DNA from 4 places in the Pseudomonas sp. B21-048 genome. Region 2 is predicted to be linked to each of the others. Evidence: predicted binding sites of a transcription regulator. Region 2 holds the regulator's gene; each other region holds the start of a gene.
What was found. The regulator FliA, encoded in region 2, starts transcription of late flagellar genes. The targets are predictions, from matches to a motif close to CTAAAGTTTNNNNNNNNNNNGCCGNTAA.

Region 1 (4,264 bases), 1.4 Mb from region 2:
ATGTGGCCGATGTTGTCGGTGCTCGCGTTCAGGGTTTCGATCTGCGTGCAAGACAGGCTGATCTTCTGCGACAGCTCATTCATGGCCAGAATGGTTTTTTCCACCACCTGACGACCATCATCAGCCTGCTCGCTCGCGCCGCTGGCGTGTTGCGAAGCATCGGCGGCGTTGCGGGCGATTTCCTGGGTAGCAGCGCCCAATTGGTTGATCGCCGCGGCCACGCTGTTGGTGCGGGCGCTTTGTTCGTCGGAGCCAAGGATCGAAGCGTTTGACGATGCCATCACCCGTTGTGACAGGTCATGAACCTGACGGGTCGCCGAGGATACTTCGCAAATCGACGCGTGAATCCGCTCCACGAACTGGTTGAAGGAACCGCCCAACTCGCCGAACTCATCTTTGCTTTCTACGACCAGGCGACGGGTCAGGTCGCCCTCACCCTGCGCGATGTTCTGCATTGCACGGCCCATCGTAGTCAGCGGACGCATCAGCACATTGATCAGCAGGCTCAGCAGTACCGCAATGGTGGTCACGGCGATGAGTATCGCGATCAGCGCCGAGGTGCGGAACTGGCTCAGCGGCGCGTAGGCCTTGGCTTTGTCGATCGACAGACCGACATACCACTCGGCATTCGGCAAACCCGTCACCGGGGTGAACGAGAGGATGCGGTCCTGCTTGTTCAGTTCTACTTCCTGAATCCCCTTTTCGATGCGGACATTGGACCCCGGATAGATGTCTTTCAGGTTCTTCATCACCTGATCCTTGTCCGGGCTGACGATCACTTGACCCTCGGCGCTGACGAGGAACGCATGACCGATGCCACCGAAGTCCACCGAGTTGATGATCTTCACCAGGGTTTCCAGACTCAGGTCGCCGCCGACGACGCCCAGCAGCTCGCCGCTCTTTTTCACCGGCATGGCGATGGTCACCACCAACCCGCCGACCGCGGCCATGTAAGGCGGGGTCAGCATGGTCTTGTCGGCGACCACGGCTTGTTTGTACCAAGGGCGCTGACGCGGATCGTAACCGTCCGGCATCTTCGCGTCAGGGCGCTGGGTGAACACACCATTGGCCTGCCCGACGTAAGTGAACTGAAAGTTCGAGGTGAGGGCGGGTTGATCCACCAGCCCCGGCAGATCGGCATGGGTGCCTTGATGGGCAACGTTTTGCGCAAGGTTTTCCAGAACCAGAACGCGGCCGCTCATCCAGTTCTGTACGCTGCTGGCGGTCAAATCGCCGGCTTGCTCCACGGAAGACTCGATGTTTTGCCGAATGGTGTTTCGCTGCAGATAGTCGTTGTACAAAGTGAACAACGCAAAAGCCAGCACCACGACGCCTGAAGCGGCCAGCAGAATTTTATGGCTGAACTTAAGATTCATTTCATAGGACTTCTTATGCAAAAAGTGGGGATGCGTTCCGGGTTGCAACATTCCATGTAACAGCGCAGACGGCATTCTGGAGCCGCTCTACTTTGGTGCACGCATGTCTCATCAGTCTGTCGGCACGAGTGGGAGAAATCTTAGGGGTTTGTACGAAAACCGTCAGATACCCGCCGAACGGCGTGCCAGAGAACCCGAGTAGCGCGGTGCCTGGGGCTCAAGTCGCTTTCAACGCTTTGGAAAACAGCGCGCAGGGACTCGGGCGGCGCCAAGCGTTGAAGCTGCTGTCGGACGCGTTGCTGATGGGTTCGGCGGCGTGGCTGGGCAAGGATGCGATCGGCTGGCAGCAGTGGGCCGCCGATGGCCTGCCGATTCAGGTGCAGGCCGGGCAGAGCTATCTGATCAATCGAAGTCGCACACAGGTGGCACCGCCTCAAGACATGGACACCGGCGCCTGGGTCGATGGCTTGATCGTCACCCGTAACATGCGCCTCGGGGACTTCATTAATGAAGTCGGGCGTTACCGTCCCGGCTATCTGACCTGCGCGGCGGACATTGCCCACTTGCGGCTGTCCGGAGTTTTCCATCTCGACGACACCGACAAACTGCTGGCCATCCTGCCGCACACCCTGCAGGTGCAACTGCGCTATCGCACTCGCTGGTGGGTCTGGAGCGACAGGCCTGAATTATTTTTGGCGGGTTTTCCGAACGAGTCCGGCTTAGTCAGTAAGCACTTCAACTCTGCCTTCAGCGACTTCCTACGGAAACCTACAATGACTGCGCGCGCCATCAGTAAGAATCCTCTCCATTTCGCCACGGAATCAGGCGTCTTGCGCCACGCCGTCCGCGCGACGCTGTTCTCGACCGCATTGGGTGTCGGCCTGCTGCCGACAGCACAGGGCAGCGAAGCCGTTAGCTACCGCTACAACATTGCCGCCGGCCCCTTGAGCGATGTGCTCAACCCATTCGCGCGTGGGCATCACTCTGTCGACGACTCCAGCTCAAACTCAAGGCCTCCAGTCACCGGGGCTACAGGGCGACTATTCGGCGGATCAGGCGTTGAGCCATTTGCTCAACGGCACAGGGCTTGTGGCCGTCAGCCAGGATGGCCGCAGCTATGTGCTGCGGCCCGTCGCTGAGACCGAAGCCCTGGCACTACCTATTACGGACATCAAAGGCTTCGCCCTGGGCAATGCGCTGGGCAGTATGGAGGGTTACCACGCAACGCACAGCCAGATCGCCACCAAGACCAGTACCACGCTGCTGGAAACCTCGCAAAGCGTGTCCGTGGTGACCCGCGAGCAAATGGACGACCAAGGCTCGCAAACCGTGTCCCAGGCGATGCGCTACACCCCGGGCGTATTGACCAACGAGTCCTACGTGGCCTCCTGTGCCAGCCTGAACTTCTGCTACCTGGGTGAAGAGCGCAACGTCGCCGCTACCGTGCGCTACCAGTTCTAACGACTCGTTATTACGACAAAGCCAGCACCTGAATTCAGGCGCTGGCTTTGTTGTCTCTGCAGGAAAACTCCATGCGTGCATTTCTGGCTCTACTTCATCGCTACATTGGCTTGGCGACTGCGTTGTTTCTGCTGATGGCGGGGCTGACGGGCAGCAATTTGGCGTTCAATCATGAACTGGACGGATGGCTCAATCCGGGGTTTTATTCAGCGTCTGCCGAAGGTCAACGTTTGCCACCTGGTGCCTTGGTCGACAAGCTGCAAGCGGAGCACCCGAGGCTGCAGGTCTGGTACATGGAATACCCGTCAGAGCCGGGTCATACCGCATTGCTGGCGGCGGTACCACGCAATGATCCTGCTACCGGAAAACCTTTTGCCGAACTCAATCAGGTGTTCTATCTGGATCCGGTCAATGGCGAGCAGAAAGGGCAGCGGTTCTGGGGAGAATGCTGCTTTCAGCGGGAGAACTTCATCCCTTTCATTCTTGAGTTCCACTACAACCTGGTCCTACCGAATAACTGGGGTTTGTTGTTAATGGGACTGGTCGCGATTGCCTGGGTTATCGACTGTTTCATTGCCCTTTGGCTGACGCTTCCACGAGGGAAACCATTCTGGAAGAAATGGTCGATGGCTTGGAAGATCAAAGGTGAGCATGCCTACCGGCTGAATTTTGACCTGCATCGGGCCGGTGGTTTGTTGCTTTGGTTATTGCTGCTGCCGATCGCTATCAGCAGTGTCGCCATGAACCTGCCGAGCCAGGTCTTCAAGCCTGCGGTTTCATTGTTTTCGCCAATCGAACCGAGCGTCTATGAAGCACGTGGACGCATGCCTGCCGAGGAGCTGGGAGTTACGCGGCCGAGTTATCAACAGGCTTATGAACGTGCGTAGCAGGAAGGGCAATGGCTGGGGCTGACAGCGGCGATCGGGGAGTTGTATTACAACGTTGAATACAACTTTTATGGGGCGGGGTTTGGGCAACATGATACCGAGGCCCATGGAAAGTCCTGGCTGTTCTTCCATGGCACGGACGGGCGTTTACTGGAGCAGGAAATCGCCGGGCAAGGCACCTTGGGAGAACGTTTTTATCGGCTGCAATTGCCGATACACGGAGGGCGGATCATTGGACTCACCGGACAAGTGATGATCGCGGTATTGGGTATTTTGATTGCAGTATTGTCGGGGACGGGAATCTATATCTGGTGGCGCAAGTTGCTGGCTCGAAGGAGTAGCAAGGCACGCAAGAGCGGGATGTACCCCATACCGGATTGAGGTTTCTATAGCCCAGAAAGACAAAACCCCTGTCTGCATAAGCAGACAGGGGTTTCGGAATTCAATCTTGACGATGACCTACTCTCACATGGGGAAACCCCACACTACCATCGGCGATGCATCGTTTCACTGCTGAGTTCGGGATGGGATCAGGTGGTT
Region 2 (4,264 bases):
CTCATTAAGGGGGTGCTCCTACAGGTCTAAAAACCTAAAAAACCTAGAACTCTAAAAACCTAGGCTGGATAGCAAATCGTCCACATCGTCCTGACCGGACACAACGTCTTCTCTTTTATCGGCATGAATCTGCGGACCTTCACCCTGAGAGAGATGTTTTTGTGGATCTTTTTCAGCCAGCATCGCTTCATGGTCATGTTCGATACCCGCAAAGCGGTCGACATGGCTGGCCATGAGCACGAGCTTGAGCAGATTGCTTTCAACTTCGGTGACCAATTGGGTCACGCGCTTGATCACCTGACCGGTGAGGTCCTGGTAATCCTGAGCCAGCAGAATGTCGTTGAGGTTGCTCGACACGATGCGGTTGTCTTCACTGCTGCGGGTCAGGAAACCATCGACCCGCCTGGCCAGTTCACGGAACTCTTCAGCCCCGACTTCGCGACGCATGAACCGTCCCCAATCCGTGCTCAGCGCCTGAGCTTCATCGCTCAGGCTGTTGATCAGCGGCGTGGCGTTTTCCACCAGGTCCATGGTGCGGTTGGCCGCGGCCTCGGTCAGCTTGACCACATAACCCAGGCGCTCAGTGGCATCCGTGATCTGAGACACTTCCTCGGCTTGCGGCATGTGCGGGTCAATCTGAAAATTGACGATCGCGCTATGCAGCTCGCGAGTGAGCTTGCCCACTTCCTGGTACAGGCCGCGGTCACGGGTCTGGTTGAGCTCATGGATCAGTTGCACAGCGTCGCCGAACCTGCCTTTTTCAAGGCTCTCGACCAGTTCGACCGCGTGTTTTTTCAGGGTCGACTCAAAATCGCCCTGTGAAGATTCGTTTTGCTCCATAGCTCCCCCGTGGCGCAGTACATCAACCGATGCGTTCGAAAATCTTCTCGATTTTTTCTTTCAACGCCTGGGCTGTGAAGGGTTTGACCACATAGCCGTTAACACCGGCCTGGGCCGCCTCGATAATTTGCTCGCGCTTGGCTTCAGCGGTCACCATCAGCACCGGCAGGTGCTTGAGCTTTTCATCGGCGCGCACGTGACGCAGCAGATCGATACCGGTCATGCCAGGCATGTTCCAGTCCGTTACCAGAAAGTCGATGCTGCCGCTGTTGAGAACCGGAATGGCAGTGATGCCATCGTCAGCCTCGACCGTGTTGGTGAACCCAAGGTCACGCAACAGGTTTTTTATGATCCGCCGCATCGTTGAGAAGTCATCCACGATGAGGATTTTCATGTTCTTGTCCAATTCGACCTCCAAGCAGTCTTAAACGCGCCCAGCACCTGGACGCGCCATTTCAATCAATCCGGCAAAGCACTCAATGACTGTCTGGAGCACAACAGATCGAGACCGGCGCGGTTCAACACCACACCCGCTCCATTCGCAGTGTCCCCACACTGCCTTCAGCGCGCTCGCCACTCCCCCAAACGCCCCCGCAAACGGGCCGCGCACTGGCTGTGTAACTGGCTGACCCGCGATTCGCTGACCCCCAGGACCTCACCGATTTCCTTGAGATTCAACTCTTCGTCGTAGTACAGCGCCAACACCAGTCGCTCACGCTCCGGCAAATTGGCAATCGCGTCCGCCAGCGCCGCCTGGAAGCGTTCATCTTCCAGATCGCGTGACGGCTCGATATGAGCACTGGCGCCATCCTCATGCAGCCCTTCATGTTCGCCGTCCTGCAACAGATCGTCGAAACTGAATAACCGGCTGCCCAGGGTGTCGTTCAAAATCCCGTAATAATCGTCGAGACTCAATTGGAGTTCGGCCGCAACCTCGTGATCTTTAGCGTCACGGCCGGTTTTAGCTTCAATCGAGCGAATCGCGTCGCTGACCATGCGGGTATTGCGGTGAACCGAACGTGGCGCCCAGTCCCCCTTGCGCACTTCATCGAGCATCGCGCCGCGGATTCGAATGCCCGCGTACGTTTCGAAACTCGCGCCTTTGCTGGCGTCATATTTGGTGGATACTTCAAGCAGGCCGATCATCCCGGCCTGGATCAGATCTTCGACCTGGACGCTGGCGGGCAAACGCGCCAGCAAGTGGTAGGCAATGCGTTTGACCAGTGGCGCGTAACGCTCGATCAGCTCGTACTGCGCGTCACGCGCCGAACTCTTGTAGAGGTTGTAACCGCTGGCTGTCATAGCACGGGTCCTGCCGTTTGTTGCACGAGGCGCTCGACGAAAAATTCCAGATGCCCACGCGGGTTGGCCGGCAGCGGCCAGGTATCGACTTTCTGCGCAATGGCCTTGAACGCCAGGGCGCACTTGGAACGTGGAAAGGCTTCGTAAACGGCCCGCTGCTTCTGCACGGCCTTGCGCACGCTTTCGTCGTAAGGCACCGCGCCAACATATTGCAAGGCGACGTCGAGGAAGCGATCCGTGACCTTGGTCAACTTGGCGAACAGGTTGCGGCCTTCCTGCGGGCTCTGCGCCATGTTGGCCAGGACGCGGAAACGATTCATGCCGTAGTCGCGGTTAAGCAGTTTGATCAGTGCGTAGGCGTCAGTGATCGAGGTCGGTTCGTCGCACACCACCAGCAAGACTTCTTGCGCTGCGCGAACGAAACTGACCACTGAGTCACCAATACCCGCGGCGGTGTCGATCACCAATACGTCGAGATTGTCGCCGATGTCGCTGAAGGCCTGGATCAGGCCGGCATGCTGCGCCGGGCTCAAATGAACCATGCTCTGGGTGCCGGACGCGGCGGGGACGATGCGGATACCGCCAGGCCCTTGCAACAGCACGTCGCGCAGCTCACAGCGGCCTTCGATCACGTCGGCCAGTGTGCGTTTAGGTGTCAGCCCTAGCAGGACGTCGACATTCGCCAGCCCCAGATCGGCATCCAGCAGCATGACGCGCCGGCCGAGCTCAGCGAGAGCCAGGGACAAGTTCACTGACACGTTAGTCTTCCCGACGCCACCTTTGCCGCCGGTCACCGCGATCACCTGTACGGGATGCATGCTGCCCATGTTCTTTCTTTACCTTGTCTTACTTAGACGGAGGCCACATTACTGGCTGCGCGCTCACCAACTGAACAATGCGTGGCAGACCATCGATGTAGGTACAAAAATTATTCATTAATACCTCAGCCAACCCGCTTGGTCGGGCCGTGGTAAAGGTCAGCGAACATATCAGCCATGGCTTCTTCGCTGGGTTCTTCCTGCATTTGCACGCTAACGGCGCGGCTGACCAACTGATGACGACGCGGCAGATGCAAATCATCCGGGATCCGCGGGCCATCGGTCAGGTAAGCCACCGGCAATTCATGACTGATGGCCAGGCTCAACACCTCGCCCAAGCTTGCCGTTTCATCCAGTTTAGTCAGGATGCAGCCGGCAAGGCCGCAACGTTTGTAACTATGATAAGCGGCGGTTAGAACCTGTTTTTGGCTAGTGGTTGCCAAGACCAGATAATTTTTTGATTTGATCCCTCGTCCGGCCAGGCTTTCGAGCTGCATGCGCAGTGCCGGATCGCTGGCCTGCAGGCCGGCGGTATCGATCAGCACTACGCGTTTGCGCAGCAAGGGTTCCAGCGCCTGCACCAGCGATTGACCCGGGTCAACGTGGGTGACCGACACGTTGAGGATGCGGCCCAGGGTCTTGAGCTGTTCCTGAGCACCGATGCGATAGCTGTCCATACTGACCAGCGCGATGTTTTGCGCGCCGTACTTGAGCACGTAACGGGCCGCGAGCTTGGCCAGTGTGGTGGTCTTGCCCATACCCGCCGGGCCGACCATGGCAATCACGCCACCCTCTTCCAGTGGCTCGACTTCTGGAGTGGCGATCATCCGCGCCAGGTGCGCGAGCAACATGCGCCAGGCCTGACGAGGTTCTTCAATGTCGGTAATCAGCGCCAGCAGATCGCGCGACAACGGACCCGACAGACCGATGCGTTGCAGGCGACGCCAAAGGTTGGCCTGGGCCGGGCGGCTGCCTTGCAGCTGATTCCACGCTAAAGAGCCAAGCTGCACTTCCATCAGTTCGCGCAGGCTGTTGAGTTCGAAACGCATCGAGTCGAACGCACGCGGGTCAACGCCGGTCGTTGCCGCAGGCGCGGGTGTCGGGCGCCGGGGCTCGGCCAGGGTCGGCTCGGTCAACGGTTCGGCGGCGGTCAACGGCAGGCCGGCGAACAACTGGCGATTGGTGGTCTGGTCGCTCTCGCCATCGCCACGCAGGCTCAATTCGGCCTGGGCGGTGACGATCCGCGACTGGGTCTTGCGCAACTCGTCCTCGAGCTCCATGTTCGGAACACGCGGGGCCAGCGC
Region 3 (4,264 bases), 1.0 Mb from region 2:
GGTCAACAGCCTGCTGCCGGAAGTCGACACCCGCGTCGGCCCGCTGTCCGAGCTGTCGGGCCAGGGCACCCACACCACGACTACCGCGCGGTTGTTCCACTTCCCCGGTGGCGGTGAGTTGATCGACTCCCCGGGTATCCGCGAGTTCGGCCTGGGTCACGTCAGCCGTGCCGACGTCGAAGCCGGTTTCATCGAGTTCAACGACCTGATCGGCACCTGCCGTTTCCGCGATTGCAAGCACGACCGCGAGCCAGGATGTGCGCTGCTCAAGGCCCTCGAAGAAGGTCGCGTGCAGCAGCAACGGATGAACAGTTATCGGTCGATCATCGCCAGCTTGCCGGAAAGCAGCTATTAGGTAGCCTGGATCATTTTCGTGATGCTACGAAAATGATCAGCAACCTGCAGAAACAGAAAAGCCACAAAAAAGCCGACATCACTGTCGGCTTTTTCATGGATCACTGCTTCGGCGCTTCCGCTGGTTTCGGCGCCGGATTATCAAACAGATTCAACCGCTCCCGAAGCTCATGGGCCGGCAGTGGCTCCTTATCCGCCGGCAAGGCATTCGGATCGACTGGCGGCGCGGGCATTTCGCCCGGGCCACCCTGCCCTTGCTTCGGCACTGGCGCAGGCTCTGCACCTTGCGAACCTTCAATGGCCTTCTGGGCTTTCTTGGTCAGTACCACGATGTCGATACGGCGGTTGACCGGATTGAACGGGTTCTCACGGTCAAACAGCGCCGACGAGGCGTAACCGACCACCCGCGCGACCTGAGCGTCCGGATAACTGCCCGCGACCAACGCACGACGAGCCGCGTTGGCGCGATTGGCCGAGAGTTCCCAGTTACCGAAGTCGCCAGTGCCCGAGTACGGCTTGGCATCGGTATGGCCGCTGATGCTGATCTTGTTCGGCACCGCTTTGATGGTGTCGGCCATGGCCAGCAGGATGTCTTCGAAATACGGCTTCAGACGCGCACTGCCGGAGTCAAACATCGGCCGGTTTTCGGCGTCCACGATCTGGATGCGCAAACCGTCCGGCGTGATTTCGAACAGAATCTGGTCCTTGAACTTCTTCAGCTGCGGGTTCTCTTCGACCTTGTTCTGCAGTTCTTGCAGCAACAGTTCGAGGCGTTCCTTCTCGACCTGCTCGGCCATGCCTTCAACTTGCTCAGCGTCGATGGTCACCTTGTCTGGCTGCGGCTGAGATTTCACCTCGGGGTTGAGGGTGCTCTCCGGCGCCAGGGTCGGCGTGCCCCCCAGGTCGATGATGTACGGCGTACCGCTTTCGGAAAACCCGACCGGGTCCTTGAAGTAACCGGCGATGGCAATCTTCTGTTCCGGCGTCGCGGTGGACAGCAGCCACAACACCAGGAAGAACGCCATCATCGCGGTCGCGAAGTCCGCGAAGGCGATTTTCCAGGCGCCTCCGTGATGCCCGCCGGCGATGCGCTTGACGCGCTTGATGATTATCGGCTGGTTATTTTCCATGACTTAGCGACCGCGAACCGCTTGTTCCAGCTCAGCGAAGCTAGGACGGTGCGCCGGGTACAGAACCTTGCGACCGAACTCCACCGCCAGCGACGGCGGCATCCCGGAAGCCGAAGCCACCAGCGAAGCCTTGATGGCTTCGTAGATGTTCAGTTCTTCCTTGGCATCGTGGCCCAGGGAAGTGGCCAATGGGCCGAAGAAGCCGTACGCCGCGAGAATACCGAAGAAGGTACCGACGAGGGCCGCACCCACGTGCAGGCCGATGGATTTCTGATCACCTTCACCCAGGGACGCCATGGTCACCACGATGCCCAATACCGCCGCGACGATACCGAAACCGGGCATGGCGTCGGCAATGCCGTTCACCGCGTGGGCAGGGTGTTCCAGGTCTTCCTTGAGGCTGTAGAGCTCCATGTCGAACAGGCCTTCCAGCTCATGGGGAGCCATGTTGCCGGAGGACATGATGCGCAGGTAATCGCAGATGAACGCGGTCATGCGTTCGTCTTTGAGCACCGCCGGGTACTTGGCGAAGATCGGGCTCGCGGCGGCATCTTCGATGTCGCCTTCGATCGCCATCATGCCTTCGCGGCGGCTCTTGTTGAGGATCTCGTAAATCAGGCCCAACACTTCCAGGTAGAAGGTGTGGTTGAAACGCGAGCTGAACATACCCAAGGATTTCTTGAGCACATGCATCGTCATGTAACCAGGGTTGGCCTGCAGAAATGCGCCAAGGGCCGCCCCCCCGATAATCATCACCTCGAAAGGCTGGATGAGAGCGGCAATCTTGCCGTGGGAAAGCACGTATCCGCCGAGCACGCTCGCGAATACGACGATGATGCCGATAATTTTAGCCATAGGTAGGAGAGCACTTACTGAGTCGGGTTCAAGGTCATATTCGGAAGTTAAAAAATCTCTTCTTCTCCTTATCGGCAAAACTGCGCCAGACTATAGCCAGTTCAGGCGAAAAGCTATTTTGACCCGCGCAGAGATAGGTAATGCAGACGATGATTGCGTCCAGACATGGCTAACGAAACGAACGTCCCAACGCCAAGACCAACCACGCTCGAAGGCTGGGTCAAGCTTCTGGATGGTGTGCGCCTGCCGATTCCGCAAGCCAGTCATGACCGCGTCAGCAAAACCATCCGCGATAACCGCAGCTCACTGCGAGACATCGCCGAACTGATGCAGGACAGCCCGGCTCTGGCCTTGAGCGTGATTCGCGAAGCTAACCGCCATACCCATGGCAGCATGACCGAGCCTGCTGAAAACCTTGAGGTGGCAATCAATCGCCTCGGTTTGAAACGCACCGAAGAATTGCTCGAGCGCCTGCCGGCCGAACCTCAATCACAGATTCCCGTTGCACTGCGCCAGCTCCAGCTGATCAGCCAGCACGCCACGCAACAGGCCAACGGTTTTTTTTGCCAGTCGCCTGGCACGGCTATGGCAAGACATCCACTGGGGCAGCCTGCTGTTTCTTTCGCCACTGTGGCCCATGGCATTAACCCATCCGCAGTTGCTCGAAGAGTGGGAGCTGCGGGTCATCCATAAAGGTGAGTCGGCGCGCAGAGTCGAAACGCAATTGTTCGGCGTGCGTCTGCTGGAAATCTGTCTGACGCTGGTGGACACCTGGCGTTTGCCGATCTGGGTCCAACAGGGTTATCGGCTGCTGCTCAATGAGCAACGTGAACTGGTGAAAGTCTTGCGCATCGCGCGTGACAGCGAGCACCCGCTGCGCCAACAGAATCGCCTCGATGACGACCCGACGCTGCGCCGCTGGCTCAATCAGCCAGCCAATACCGTGCTGCTGGCCAATGGTCTGGCACTGTCGGCACAACAAGCCTGGGACAGTCCCCATTGCGAACGCTGGCAATACCTGACCAGCCTTTACTTGCAAATTCCGCTGGATGAGGTGCGGCAACAATTGCACCAACAGGCCGCTAACAGTGCCCGCCAACACGCCATGCCAGACCTCTGGCACCCGGCCGAAGCGCTGATCTGGCCGTCGGGGACCAACCGCCTTCACGCCGGCTTCCTACCAGCCCCGGCGCCCACTGCCGAAGACCTGGCGAAGTGGCGCAAACAATGCGCCGAGTTGCTGGTGGAGCCGAGTCCTTTTACCAATGCCATGCACTTGACCACATCGGCCCGAGACGCCCTGTTGGCGTGCGGCATGCGGCGGGTGATGATTCTGATGGCTGACCGTACGCACGCTAATCTGCGCGCGCACCAGACTGCCGGGTTGCCCAAGGAAGTGGCCGGCCTGAATCTGGTGGTCAGTCAGAGCACTGTGCTGCAGCGCCTGCTCACGCAACAGGCGCAGGTGCGCCTGACGCCGGCCAACAACGCACAATTCTCGGCCCTGCTGCCGGCCAGCCTGCGTCAACAGTTCAGCGGCGAACACTTGTTGCTGCGCTCGCTGGTCAACAATGGCCGGGTGATCATGATCGTGGTGGCGGATCAGGGCGGTGGGCCGTTCTCGGAAATCACCGTGCAAGCGTTCGGCAAAACCGCGCAATGCATCGAGAAAGCCCTGCACAACTTCAGTCACCGCTAGGGCTGTTATCAGTTACTTCCTGTACCGAAATAACTGATAACAGGCCCCCATGACGCTGCGCTACAATCCTCCCCTTTGTGCTCTGGAGACCTCACATGTCTGACTTCTCTGGCTTGGCGCTGGTGATCGAGCCGAGCGACCTGCTCCCGCGTCTCGATTCCCGCGAACTGATTCTGGTGGACCTGACCAGCAGCGCCCGATATGCCGCAGGGCATATTCCCGGAGC
Region 4 (4,264 bases), 2.7 Mb from region 2:
CGGCGAAGCGAAGGGCTTTGGACGGTTGTGTGGCGAGGGAGCAAGCTCCCTCGCCACAGTGTCAGACGCTAGATGCGGAAACTGCCTACCAACTGCTTCAATCGCGAAGCCTGCTGCTCAAGGTCCGAGCACGCCCGCAGTGTTGATTGCAGGTTTTCCACGCCTTCCTGGTTCAACGTGTTGATCTCGGTGATATCCACGTTGATCGACTCAACCACCGCCGTCTGTTCCTCTGTCGCTGTGGCCACTGACTGGTTCATGCCGTCGATTTCGCTAATGCGCAGCGTTACGCTATTCAAGCGTTCACCGGCCAGGTTGGCGATTTCTACGCTGTCCTGACTGTGACGCTGGCTATCGCTCATGGTGCTGACGGATTCGCGGGCGCCGATTTGCAGCTCCTCGATCATGGTTTGCACTTGTTGCGCCGATTCCTGTGTGCGGTGCGCCAGGTTGCGCACCTCGTCGGCCACCACGGCAAAACCGCGCCCGGCTTCACCGGCCCGCGCGGCTTCAATGGCCGCGTTCAGCGCCAGCAGGTTGGTTTGCTGGGAGATGCTGGTGATCACTTCGAGAATCTGCCCGATGTTCACGGTTTTGCTGTTCAGCGATTCGATGTTGGTGCTCGAGGTACTGAGCATGCTCGACAGCTGATTCATCGCGGCAATGCTGCGATCCACCACGTGCTGGCCGTCTTCGGCCAGGCTGCGAGCATCGCTGGCTTGATTCGACGCTTGCGCGGCGTTGCGGGCGATTTCCTGGGCGGCGGCACCGAGCTGGTTGATTGCCGCGGCCACGCTGCTGGTGCGCGAGGCTTGCTGGTCGGAGTTGAACATCGATGAGTTGGACGCTGCGACCACCCGCAAGGCGACTTCATTGACTTGGCCGGTGGCCGAGGACACTTCGCGGATCGAGGTGTGAATACGTTCCACGAAGCGGTTGAACGCCGTGCCAAGGATGCCGAATTCGTCCTGATTCTGGACGGTCAGACGCTTGGTCAAGTCGCCTTCACCGTCGGCGATATCTTCCATGGCGCGGGTCATGATGTGCAGCGGCTGGATCAGGATGCGGATCAGCATTCCCAGCAGGGCGATGATGATCGCCACGGCAATCACGGTCGCGACGACCGCCGAGGCGCGGAATTCGCTGAGCATCGAGAAGGCTTTGTCTTTATCCACCGACAGACCGATGTACCAGCTCACCGATGGCAGGCCTTTGATCGGGGTGAAGGTGACGATACGGGGCTTGCCGTCGACCTCGACTTCACTGATGCCGCCGCTGATGCGTGGAGTATTCTTCGGGTAAGCCTCGCTGAGGGACTTCATCACCATGGATTTGTCCGGATGGACCAGAATCTTGCCGTCGGCGCTGACCAGGAAGGCATAGCCCATGCCGCCGAAGTCACGCGCGGTCAGGGTGTCGATCAGGGTTTGCAGGCTCAAATCACCGCCTACCACCCCCACGCTTTGCCCGGCTTTCTTCGAGGCAGTGGCGATGGAGATGATGGTCTGACCGGTCGCCGCATCTATGTAAGGTTCGGTCAGCGTCGAGCCATTGCTGTTTACCGCGTCTTTGTACCAAGGGCGAACTCTGGGGTCGTAGCCGTCCGGCATCTTGGAGTCCGGGCGGTTGATGAAAGTGCCGCTGGCATCGCCCAGGTACCTGGCCATGAAGGTCGACTCCAGAGCCTTCTGTTCAAGCAGGTTGGCGACGTTGGAGTGTTCGGGGTTGATGGCAATGTTCTGCGCGAGGCCCTCGATCAACAGGATGCGACCTGTCAGCCAGGTCTGAATGTTGTTGGCGGTGACGTCGCCCATCTCATTGAGGTAGTTGTCCAGATCCTCGCGGATGGCATTGCGCTGTAAATAGTCGTTGTACAGTGTGAACGAGGCGAAGGCAGCAATAACGATGAGGGCGGCGGCCAGCAGGATTTTATGACTGAAGCGCAGATTTTTGTTCATGGCTTGGGGTTCCGCTAAGGTCTTATTACTCAGGGCGTGCTTTTATAAAGGCACGCAGAACGGGCAGTGTTGAAATCAAGCTGATATTTGCGTCCTCTCCTTAGGGGAACTACCGACGCTTTTCAGTCTTTTATATCGGCCGTGAAGGATCAAAGATTAACCATGGGTGACAAAATGCCTGACTCATCGCAACTCGTTATCGGCGCTGACCTTGCGGGCCAGTCCATTGCCCAGGCCATGCGTCTGGCGAATCGTCACGGGCTGGTCGCCGGGGCTACCGGGACCGGTAAAACCGTCACCTTGCAGCGCCTGGCCGAAGCCTTCAGCGATGCCGGCGTGGCGGTGTTCGCGGCGGACATCAAAGGCGACCTGTGCGGCCTGGGTGCCGCCGGCAACCCTCAAGGCAAGGTCGCCGAGCGGATCGCCGGGATGCCCTGGCTGAACCATAAGCCTCAGGCGTATCCGGTGACTCTGTGGGACATTCACGGTCAATCTGGTCATCCATTGCGCACTACCTTGAGCGAAATGGGGCCTCTGCTGCTCGGCAGCTTGCTGGAACTGACCGACAGTCAGCAGTCGGCACTCTATGCCGCGTTCAAAGTGGCCGATCGCGAAGGGCTGCTGTTGCTGGATTTGAAGGATTTGAAAGCGCTGCTCAATCATCTGCGCGATAACCCCGAATTATTGGGGGATGACGCCGCGTTGATGACCACCGGCTCCAGTCAAGCGCTGTTGCGCCGTCTGGCGACGCTGGAACAGCAGGGCGCCGAAGCATTGTTCGGCGAGCCGGCGCTGCAACTGGAGGATATGTTGCAACCGGCCGTGGATGGTCGCGGGCGTATTCACTTGCTCGACGCCAGCCGTCTGGTGCACGAAGCGCCGAAGGTCTATGCGACGTTCCTGCTGTGGCTGCTGGCTGAACTGTTCGAGCAACTGCCGGAGCGCGGCGATGCCGAGAAACCGCTGCTGGCGCTATTTTTCGACGAAGCGCACTTGTTGTTCGCCGGTACGCCCAAGGCCTTGCAGGAGCGTCTGGAACAAGTGGTGCGACTGATTCGCTCGAAAGGTGTGGGGGTGTATTTCGTCACTCAATCACCGGGCGATTTGCCGGATGATGTGTTGGCTCAGCTGGGCCTGCGTATTCAGCATGGTTTGCGTGCATTCACCGCCAAAGAGCAGAAATCCCTGCGCGCGGTGGCCGAAGGTTTCCGGCCGAACCCGGCGTTTGACGCCTTGTCGGTGTTGACGGAGTTGGGGATCGGCGAGGCGCTGGTCGGCACCCTGCAAGACAAGGGCACGCCGGGGATGGTCCAGCGTGTATTGGTTGCGCCGCCGCAATCGCGGATCGGGCCGCTGACCGAGACCGAACGCACCGTGCTGATCGCCGGTTCGCCGTTCAAGGGGCGTTACGACAAACCGGTCGATCGCGAATCGGCTTATGAAGTGCTGATGGGGCGTAAAGGACTGGCGCCAGATCCTGAAGTCGCGCCGGGCAAACCTGCACCTCAAGAGCCGAGTTTCACCGAACAGGCCGGGGAATTCCTCGGCACGGCGGCAGGCCAGGCGCTGAAATCGGCGATGCGACAAGCGGCGAATCAATTGGGCCGACAATTGGTGCGCGGGTTGATGGGGTCATTGCTCGGTGGCAGCAAACGCCGATAGCCAGTGGGCAATCAAAATGTGGGGGCTGGCTTGTGGCGAGGGAGCTTGCTCCCGTTGGACTGCGAAGCCGTCCCATTTTGGGGCCGCTTCGCAGCCCGGCGGGAGCAAGCTCCCTCGCCACAGGCCAGCTCCCACATGGGTTCTATGTCACACCTTGGGTTTGGCGTGCGCCGCCAGGCGTTCGAGGGCTGCCCGCAGGTTCGGGTCGGTAATCCCGTCAGCCGTCGCCTGAATGGTTGCCGCCGCATCAGTCGACAAATTTATCGTATGCCCGGCAGCTCCTTGCTGAACGGTAGGCGGCTGAACCTTGAACAGGATCCGCGTCAGGCTGGCGAACTCGTCGAATAGCTGTAACTGCCGTTGCAGACGCTTTTGCTGATAACGCAGGCGGGTGGCCCAGTGGCCGTCGGTGACGATCAGCAATAAACTGCCTTCGCGCCACGACGCTACATGGCAGTGTTCGCGGGCAGCCGGCTGCAACTGACTTTCCACCAGACGTTGTAAATGACCCAGGCGTTGAGCGTGGCCAAAAATGGCTTTCAGCGGTTTGGCTTCGCGAAGCAGAACGGCGGGTGCTCTGGCCGTGAGAGGGCGAAATGCCATGATCAGACACCTGAAGTAACAGAGCGGCCATGGTAACAGAA

Region 1: LOY56_RS00610 (methyl-accepting chemotaxis protein) is a predicted target of FliA. The motif match lies at 1,493-1,520, and genes of this name have one in related genera.
Region 3: motA (flagellar motor stator protein MotA) is a predicted target of FliA. The motif match lies at 2,408-2,435, and genes of this name have one in related genera.
Region 4: LOY56_RS20205 (methyl-accepting chemotaxis protein) is a predicted target of FliA. The motif match lies at 2,091-2,118, and genes of this name have one in related genera.

The regions. Positions count from the first base shown of each region.
Region 1 is NZ_CP087168.1:120,989-125,252, reverse strand. It holds gene LOY56_RS00610 (methyl-accepting chemotaxis protein) at 1-1,376, opposite strand, end outside; partial or broken gene LOY56_RS00605 (hypothetical protein) at 1,580-2,056, shown strand; partial or broken gene LOY56_RS00600 (secretin and TonB N-terminal domain-containing protein) at 2,150-2,747, shown strand; partial or broken gene LOY56_RS00595 (PepSY-associated TM helix domain-containing protein) at 2,909-4,105, shown strand; rRNA gene rrf (5S ribosomal RNA) at 4,171-4,264, opposite strand, start outside.
Region 2 is NZ_CP087168.1:1,541,553-1,545,816, reverse strand. It holds gene LOY56_RS07065 (chemotaxis protein CheA) at 1-5, opposite strand, end outside; gene LOY56_RS07060 (protein phosphatase CheZ) at 52-840, opposite strand; gene LOY56_RS07055 (chemotaxis response regulator CheY) at 863-1,234, opposite strand; gene fliA (RNA polymerase sigma factor FliA) at 1,402-2,142, opposite strand; gene fleN (flagellar synthesis regulator FleN) at 2,139-2,969, opposite strand; gene flhF (flagellar biosynthesis protein FlhF) at 3,086-4,264, opposite strand, start outside.
Region 3 is NZ_CP087168.1:536,953-541,216, reverse strand. It holds gene rsgA (small ribosomal subunit biogenesis GTPase RsgA) at 1-355, shown strand, start outside; gene motB (flagellar motor protein MotB) at 456-1,484, opposite strand; gene motA (flagellar motor stator protein MotA) at 1,488-2,339, opposite strand; partial or broken gene LOY56_RS02405 (HDOD domain-containing protein) at 2,505-4,038, shown strand; gene LOY56_RS02400 (rhodanese-like domain-containing protein) at 4,134-4,264, shown strand, end outside.
Region 4 is NZ_CP087168.1:4,290,129-4,294,392, reverse strand. It holds gene LOY56_RS20205 (methyl-accepting chemotaxis protein) at 69-1,958, opposite strand; gene LOY56_RS20200 (DUF853 domain-containing protein) at 2,133-3,620, shown strand; gene LOY56_RS20195 (DUF721 domain-containing protein) at 3,768-4,223, opposite strand.